One region of the Cytobacillus sp. ABV4_503 genome, then DNA from elsewhere that is predicted to be linked to it. Evidence: riboswitches for the same ligand, from Rfam matches in the RefSeq annotation. Region 1 holds a riboswitch; the other holds the start of a gene.
What was found. Region 1 has a riboswitch for lysine ahead of ACXAD1_RS19245 (aspartate kinase). Riboswitches for the same ligand answer to the same signal wherever they lie in the genome.
Positions count from the first base shown of each region.

Region 2: another riboswitch for lysine. It lies ahead of ACXAD1_RS20845 (Na+/H+ antiporter NhaC family protein); the one in region 1 lies ahead of ACXAD1_RS19245 (aspartate kinase).

Region 1 covers NZ_JBSWTH010000001.1:3,819,197-3,823,696, forward strand. Annotated here, with positions in the region: gene ACXAD1_RS19235 (succinate dehydrogenase cytochrome b558 subunit) at 1-114, opposite strand, end outside; gene ACXAD1_RS19240 (YslB family protein) at 464-916, shown strand; gene ACXAD1_RS19245 (aspartate kinase) at 978-2,207, opposite strand; lysine riboswitch at 2,396-2,575, opposite strand; gene uvrC (excinuclease ABC subunit UvrC) at 2,704-4,497, opposite strand.
Region 2 covers NZ_JBSWTH010000001.1:4,129,890-4,134,389, reverse strand. Annotated here, with positions in the region: gene ACXAD1_RS20855 (HD-GYP domain-containing protein) at 1-839, shown strand, start outside; gene yunB (sporulation protein YunB) at 911-1,657, shown strand; lysine riboswitch at 1,723-1,929, shown strand; gene ACXAD1_RS20845 (Na+/H+ antiporter NhaC family protein) at 2,101-3,678, shown strand; gene ACXAD1_RS20840 (YsnF/AvaK domain-containing protein) at 3,771-4,500, opposite strand, start outside.

The sequences.
Region 1 (4,500 bases):
TCCCCCTGTTGCAAAATGGTTCACTACAAGGTGCTGCACCAAAAACAAACCAACCGGTATAACACCAAGTAATGAATGCAATCTGCGATTAAAAAACTCACGATTACCTGCCATAAACTTTCCCCCCCTGATTTTAAAAAAATGATGCTGAGCCCCCGCTCAGGACATCATCTCGAAAATGTTATTCATTTTCTTACAATTATGTGACATGTCCATTTTACTCCCAAGATAATAGAGCGTCAAGAAAACGGATACATAAAATGTTCCATATAAATAAAATTTTTAAAAAATATTAACGGCTAAAAATCATATTTTATTCTGCGGTTCAATATGACCTAGTTACTGGTCTCCAGTATACTGAAATAGTAATTATTTCTATGCAAATCGTTCTATTTTTTCCTGAATTGATATTAACTCCCTCAGCATATTGTATATAATAGAATCATAGAAAGAGGGGAGACTATTGAGCGAATTAGCATCTGCGAAATCCACTAATGAAGATCACATACAGACAGTTCCGGTATTTGGCTATGAACTAATCCGGGAAGTGCTGCTGCATGACCTTTTGGGAAATGAAGCACCCGAAATTTTATATTGGGCCGGCAAAAGGATCGCACGCATGTATCCTCTTGAGACAGCCGGCCAGATTGCCGAGTTTTTTACAAACGCCGGCTGGGGAAACCTTTCCATCGCAAACGAATCGAAACATGAAATTGAAATGGAATTATCAAGCCAGCTGATTGCAGACCGCTGCAAAAAGAACAAAAACTGCGCCTTTCAGCTTGAGGCCGGTTTTATAGCACAGCAGATTGAACTTCAAAAAGAAGTCATTTGTGAGGCATTCGAACATCCCCGTAAAAAAACTGGCAAAATCCTTATTACAGTGAAGTGGGATAAAAAAGATCCTGCTGAGTAATATCATATGTACTAACAATAAGCTATCAATTTTGATAGCTTATTGTTTGATATTCCTGGAATTAAGCCTTAACCGGAGAAACTGACAGCTTGAATGCATCATGCAAAGCATCCACGGCATCAATCATTTTGCTGTTTTCAACAACAGCCGAGACTTTAATTTCTGACGTGCTTACCATTTTCACCGTAATTTCATTTGCGGAAAGCACTTCAAACATTTCTGCAGCCACACCCGGATTGGAAATCATGCCTGAGCCAACAATCGAAACCTTGGCAAGGCCGGATTCCCATTCAATTCGGTCATAATTTAATTGTTCTCTATGCTTTTCAAGCACTTTTACTGTATCTGTGAGATCTTCATTCTTTATTGAAAATGAAAGGTTTGTCGTCTGAGCTTCTGTCATGCTCTGTATAATGATATCAACATTAATGTGATTTTTGGCAAGCGCCGAGAAAATAGTAGACAATCCAGTCAGTGAATTAGGAAGACCAAGAATCGTCACCCTTGTTATATCATCCTCGAAAGCCACACCGCGCACGACTAAGTTTTGTTCCATTTTTACTTCCTCCTCAATGATTGTTCCGGCTTCCTGCTCAAGGCTCGAACGCACTTCAAGGGGAAGTCCATAATTTTTAGCAAATTCGACTGCTCTTGGATGGAGCACACCAGCCCCCAAGTTGGCAAGTTCAAGCATTTCATCGTAGGAAACAGAATATAATTTTCTCGCATTCTTTATAAAGCGGGGATCAGATGTAAATACCCCTGTTACATCAGTATAAATATCACATTTATCTGCTTTAAGTGCTGCAGCCAGTGCAACAGCCGTTGTATCAGAACCACCCCGGCCAAGTGTAGTGATGGAACCATCTTCAGTCATCCCCTGGAAGCCTGCCACAATCACAATTTTCCCTTGGTTTAATTGACCCTTAATGGTAGCTGGATCAATATTCACTATCCTCGCATTGCCATGGACTGCTTCTGTCTTAATACCAGCCTGCCACCCTGTAAAAGAAACAGAGGGATGCCCTTTCGCATTTAAAGCCATCGCCAATAAAGAGATGGTCACCTGTTCGCCGGTTGTTAGCAGCATGTCCATTTCCCTTTTATCAGGTGAAGGGGAAATCTCCCTTGCCATGCCAACCAGCTGATCAGTCGTTTTCCCCATTGCCGAAACAACCACAACAACATCATTTCCCCGACTCTTTTCTTCAATTACCCGATTGGCGACATTTTGAATTCTGTCTACAGTCCCCACGGAGGTGCCTCCGAATTTCTGCACAATGATTCCCACAGCTTTCCCTTCTTTCTAAAGATCTTTTAAATATGATTTGCCGTCCTATGTAAGTGAAGCATGACAGTTCACTCTGCTGTATTTAACAATGGCTATAACTCTAAATTACCCTTTTGGGCAATAAAAAAAGCAATGGAATAGTTTACTATCCCATTGCTGTGCAGCCAAAGTATAAAAATGAGCAAACACAGTGAGATAGCTCTCCAGGACGGCACTGTCCTGACAATCCTGCATTTGTTCAATGCAGAACCAGCAGAAAAAATGATGAGATTTTCTCCACTTCGGCGAACATACCCTTTCAAAGCTTTTCATGGAAGCCCATTCTTCTCCAAGCTTTTACTGATGAAGTTCGCACCTCTACCTTCACTTAACGATTCTGTTCACAGCTCAGAAACTTAATGAACTATTATGAACATACGCTTTATCGCTATAAAGTGATATTGATATAAAGTTTCAATTAGTATAACATGTCTGAATTTTTCTGTCTATATCCATTTTATGACTTAGTATTTCCATTTTGTTCCTCAAGCCTCTGTTTTAATTCCTCAGCGACATTCGCTGGAATGCCCATTTTTCTAAACTCCTCGATTGGTGCCTCTTTCATTTTCTTTACAGATCCAAAGGTTTTCAGCAGCTGTTTCTTTCGCTTTTCGCCTATGCCGGAAATTTCATCAAGAATAGACTGAAAGGCACTTTTTCCGCGAAGCTGACGATGAAAAGTAATCGCAAAGCGATGAACCTCGTCCTGAATTCTCTGCAGCAGATAAAATTCCTGGCTGTTCCTTGCAAGCGGAATAATTTGAAGCGGATTACCATATAACAGCTGTGAAGTCCTGTGCTTTTCATCCTTTACCAGGCCAGAAATCGGAATATCCAGACCGAGCTCATTTTCAAGCACATCCCGTACAGCTTCAACATGCCCTTTTCCCCCATCAATCATAATTAAGTCCGGAAGCGGCAGCTCTTCTTTCAGCACCCTTGTATATCTGCGCCGGACTACTTCTCTCATGGATTCATAGTCATCAGGGCCTTTAACGGATTTAATTTTGTATTTACGGTACTCTCTTTTCTCTGGTTTGCCATCAATAAAGACGATCATGGCTGAAACAGGGTCAGTTCCCTGGATATTCGAATTATCAAATGCCTCTATCCGGTGAGGAGTATAAATTCCAAGCTGATCCCCCAGATTTTCTACAGCTTTAATTGTCCGTTCTTCATCACGCTCAATTAAAGAAAACTTTTCCTGGAGAGCAATTTTTGCATTTTTATAAGCAAGCTTCACCAGGTCCTTTTTTTGCCCGCGCTGCGGTTTTAGCACTTTAACATCCAGAAGCTGTTCTGCCATTACAGCATCAACCGAATCCGGTGCCAATATTTCACGCGGTTTAAAGTGGTTTGCTTTGGTATAAAACTGGCCGAGAAAAGTTAGGATTTCTTCTTCCGGCTCATTATATATAGGGAACATTGATACATCCCGTTCAATGAGTTTCCCCTGTCTGATGAAGAATACCTGAACACACATCCATCCTTTATCAACCGCGTATCCAAATACATCCCGGTCGGTAAAGTCTGTCATTGTCATTTTTTGCTTTTCCATCGTTGCATCTATATGGGCAATTTTATCTCTAAGTTCCTTCGCCCTTTCAAAGTCTAATTCTTCAGCAGCTGCTGTCATTTTTGCAGTCAGGTCTTTTTTAATCTCTTTGTATCCGCCATTTAAGAACTTTGCAATCTCATCTGTCATTTGCTTATATTGGTCTTCGCTTACAGCCTTCACACATGGCGCAAGACATTGGCCTAAATGGTAATAAAGGCAAACTCTGTCCGGAAGAGTTGAACATTTACGGAGAGGATAAATTCGGTCGAGCAGCTTTTTGGTTTCATTGGCAGCCTGCACATTGGGATAAGGTCCGAAGTATTTTCCTCTGTCTTTCTTTACTTTTCTGGTTGTAATCAGACGGGGATGGCGTTCGGCCGTCAATTTGATAAAAGGATAACTTTTATCGTCCTTCAGCATTACATTATATTTTGGATCATATTTCTTGATCAGATTCATCTCAAGGATCAATGCTTCCATATCTGAAGAAGTGACAATGTACTCAAAATCTGCGATCTCATTAACAAGTCTTAATGTTTTTCCGTCATGTGACCCTGTAAAATAGGATCTTACACGGTTTTTCAGGATTTTTGCTTTTCCCACATATATAATGGTTCCCTGCCTGTCTTTCATTAAATAACAGCCCGGCTGGGCAGGAAGCAGCATCAGTTTATTTTTAATCGTATCATTCATGGC
Region 2 (4,500 bases), 310 kb from region 1:
AAGCAAATAAAGATTTATCAGGCTCTTTAGTGATTGAGAAAGCCTCAAAACGGCTATCAGGGCTAATTCGTCAGCTAATCGGTGAAATAAGGGGAAATAGAGAGCTGCTTTCGATCCTATCAGACGTTTATACATATGACCACTATATTTTCACACACTCCCTGAATGTAACCCTTTATTCTCTGGCAATCGGGATGAAGCTACAGCTCCTGCCAAAGGAACTTGAAATCCTGGGGCTAGGTGCTATTCTCCATGATGTAGGTAAAATGAAGGTGCCAGCAGATATTCTTTTGAAACCGGGTAAATTGACAGCTGAAGAATTTGAATCAATAAAGAAGCATCCTGAAGATGGATTTAATATATTAAGAAAAGTAGAGACGATTCCGCTCCTTGTTGCACATTGTGCCTTTCAGCATCATGAGCGTTTGAATGGCTCCGGCTACCCGCGCGGCCTTGAGGGAGACGAGATACATGATTTCGGCAAGATTATTGCGATTGCAGATGTGTTTGATGCAGTAACATCTAATCGCATTTACAGACAGGCTATGCTCCCGCATGAAGGCCTGGAGATTTTGTATGCAGGGGCAGAAAAGTTATTTGATAAGAGGATAATAGAAGTTTTTCGTCAAGCGGTCGCGGTATATCCTGTGGGTGTTACAGTCGAGCTGAATGATGGCAGGAAAGGTGTTGTCTGCCGGCAGAACACGGGTCTGAGTGATAGGCCTGTCATCCGCGTACTTGAAGAAAAGGGCAGGAATGTGGAGCCGTATGAAGCAGATTTGAGGATTGAATTGAATTCTGTCATTATAGGCTGCGATACGACTTTTGTACAACAATAAACTATTTTGGATTTTTGAGCCTAGTTCCCTCCTTTACAGCATACATATAGCTTGTAAAGGGGGGATTTGTTTTGGCAAAATTTCGAGGCCGGCTGCCCCGGAAAGGTCCTCTGCCATTTCGCTATGTATTTCTGTTGACCTTTATATTTTTCGTCATCTCAACTGCTGCCGGCCTATGGATTATCAACGAAGGGCTTAAGCCCACTCTCATGAGCTATGCCGATTCACAGACAAGGAAAATCGCATCATTGGTGATAAACAATGCGATTAATAAAAAAATTACCAATGTGATGGATTTGGAAGATATGTTTGAAGCAAGTGAAAGCGGGGTTGTCAGCATAAACGTAGAAAAGCTGAACAGGGTCAAAGCGGAAGTAACCGAACTTGTTCAGGATAATATTAAGAAAGCGGAAAAGGGCGATTTGGATGCATTGGAGTCCTTTACAGATGTGGAAATTACTACGGAACAAATGCAGAATACAAATGGAATAGTTTATTACGTGCCGCTTGGCCAGGCAACCAATAATGCGCTTCTCGGAAACCTGGGTCCCCGGATACCGGTTAAATTTAATGCAGTTGGTTCTGTTACCTCCAACTTTATAACGGAAACAAAGGATCACGGCATTAATAATGTTGAAGTGAAGGTACTGGTCCGTCTGGATGTGCAGGTTCAAATCATTATACCTTTTGCCACCAAGATTATCACTGTACAGGAGGATGTACTGGCCGCTTATGGCATTTATCCGGGAAAAGTCCCGCAATTTTACAATGGCGGAGGGGGCACCTCGCCTTCAATAGAAATACCGGCCGGCCAATAACACTTGCAAAAAGATTAGTATTTTGATAAAATTTCAATATAATTTCATAAAAACCTTATCATATCCGATGGGGTAGAGGCGCAAGATTTAAGAGTACGCTGTGCGAGGATGACAACTAGGACCGCAGCCGAAAGGGAATGTTGCCGAAGCATGATTAGTGAGTCAGAACTAATCTTGCTGGGGTTACTTCGAATAGGAGTAACACTGTCATTATGAGGGGAAAGTATGAATATACTTTGTCAAAGCCTTCATAATGGGGAGCTACAGATCGTGATGGAGAAACTAATTACTTCAAAAGAGTAATGATAGATTTTTCTCTATCGTTACTCTTTTTTTATTTTGACTCTGTCATCATCCTTGTTGTTCCCCTACGAAAAGCTACAGGCGCCCGCTTATCGGAGCCTGTAGCTGGACACCAATCAAATTTCAGAGGAGGACAAGTAATGGCAAACACGATTTTCTCCCTTCTGCCGCCTTTGGTAGCAATCGCCATGGTTATCCTGACCCGGCGCGTATTGCTGTCATTGGGAGTGGGGATCGTAACAGCCGCACTATTGCTGGCTGAATTCAGCATCACAGAAACATTCAGCATCATTTGGGATGCTGTAAAAGGAATTTTTGTTTCAGACGGAGAGCTGAACACCTGGAATGTATATATTATTTTATTCTTGCTTGTATTAGGAGTTATTACTGCATTTATATCTATTTCAGGCGGAAGCCGCGCTTTTGGAGAATGGGCGATGAAGCGGGTCAAGACCCGTGCAGGCGCACAGATTGTCGGAGCTGTTTTAGGTATTATCATATTCATTGACGACTATTTCAATGCTCTGGCTGTCGGCCAGATATCACGTCCGATTACAGACCGCCAGCGTGTATCCCGTGCGAAACTTGCCTATTTGATTGATTCCACATCAGCACCTGTTTGTGTGGTTTCACCGGTATCAAGCTGGGGAGCATACATTATTGCGCTGATTGGAACTATCCTTGCTGCCCATAATGTTACCGAGTATTCAGCTTTCTCGGCATTTATTCAGATGATTCCAATGAATCTTTATGTATGGGCTACCCTCGCTATTGTGTTTATTGTTGCATTAAGAGGCCTTGAAATTGGACCAATGAAGGTTCATGAGAAGCGTGCAGTTGAAGAGGGGCTAGTAATGGATCCTGAGAAGCCGGCGCCTGGTGAACTGAAGGATGACCTTCCTACAAGTTCAAAAGGATCGGTCGGAGATCTTGTGTGGCCGATAATAGCACTTGTCATTGGTACAGTGGGCTCGATGTTTTGGACTGGGTCACAGGCGGTTGAAGGAAGTGCGACCATTTTACAAATATTTGAGAATACAGATGTCTCAAAATCTCTTATCCTTGGAGGCCTGGTGGGTCTATTGGTATCATTGGGACTATTCTTCCGACAAGCCTATGCTTTGAAAGGTGTTAACCCAAATGTTTTTGGTAAAGGGGTATGGGAAGGCATTAAGTCTATGCTTCCAGCTGTCTATATCTTGCTGTTTGCCTGGGCGATTGTTGATTTGATCGGCCGTCTGGAAACTGGAAAATATTTAGCCGGTCTTGTGGAAAGTTCAAATATGAGCACATCATGGCTTCCGCTTTTACTTTTTGTCATAGCTGGAATTATGGCATTCAGTACTGGAACTTCATGGGGATCTTTCGGCATCCTGCTTCCAATTGCAGGAGACATTGCTGCTGCAACAGATATCTCTCTGTTATTGCCGGCTATGTCAGCAGTTCTCGCCGGTGCAGTGTTCGGGGATCATTGTTCACCGATTTCCGATACAACGATTCTTTCATCAACCGGGGCTGGATGTAATCATATGGACCATGTGATGACCCAGCTTCCATATGCATTGATTTCAGCGGGAATCGCTGCTGTTGGTTATTTAATTGTCGGTTTTACTGGCAGTACTGCAATCGCATTACTTACAGTGGCTGTTCTTGTAGCGGCATTTGCTTTCCTTGCCCGTGGCAAAAAAGAAGCCTGGCAGGAAAATAGAGCTAGTTAAAAAACCATAGATAAAGGCTTTCTCTTTGAGAAGGCCTTTTTTGGTGTTCATCCATCATGATTAAAGAGGTCCCCCGGAAGGGACCCTTTTAATTATAGGTTGTCATTATTTCTTCTTTTAAGAGAGCGATTTAAGTCTTCATCGTCAGTAACATATTCACGGCCGCCCTCAAGATGCACTTCTTCTTTCTTGAGGTTTTCTTTAACCTGCTGCGTTTCCTGAACCTCCCGTTTGCCTACGACAATCTCTTCGGTGACAACAGGCTTTTTGGAGACTTCCACTCGCTCCTCTGTAATTGGGATCCTGATTGTCTCCTCATCTGATATTGGTGAGGTGCTTGCGCCAGTTGGATCATCCACTTTTCTTCTTTCTACATATACTTCTTCATGCTCTACCGGTACATTGATTGCTTTTTGTTCTTCCACAACGTCTTTATGGATTTCAACTTCTCCGGCTTGAACACGTTCTTTTGACACATCCAGCTGTTCTTCCCGAAGTTTTAATGATTGTTCATCTTCTTCCGCGGGATTTCTCTGCTGGCTATAACCCCCAGTGTAGGTGCTATCCACATTGGCTTCAGAAGTCCCTGCATTGGTAAGACCTGTTGCAGTATCAATTCTATCGCTGTACAAAATGATTTTTCCCTCGTTCACATAAGTTTCATATTTGCGGGCTTCATCATCTGACAAGCCCAGTTCCTTGAATTTTTCAACTGGAGAGTCACTGCTCATGCGATCATCATCAAACCATGATGCGAGACTATTTAAGAATCCTGCGCTCTCACTGCTCTCTCGATCCTTAGTTTCGAAGGTTTCTGTTTGA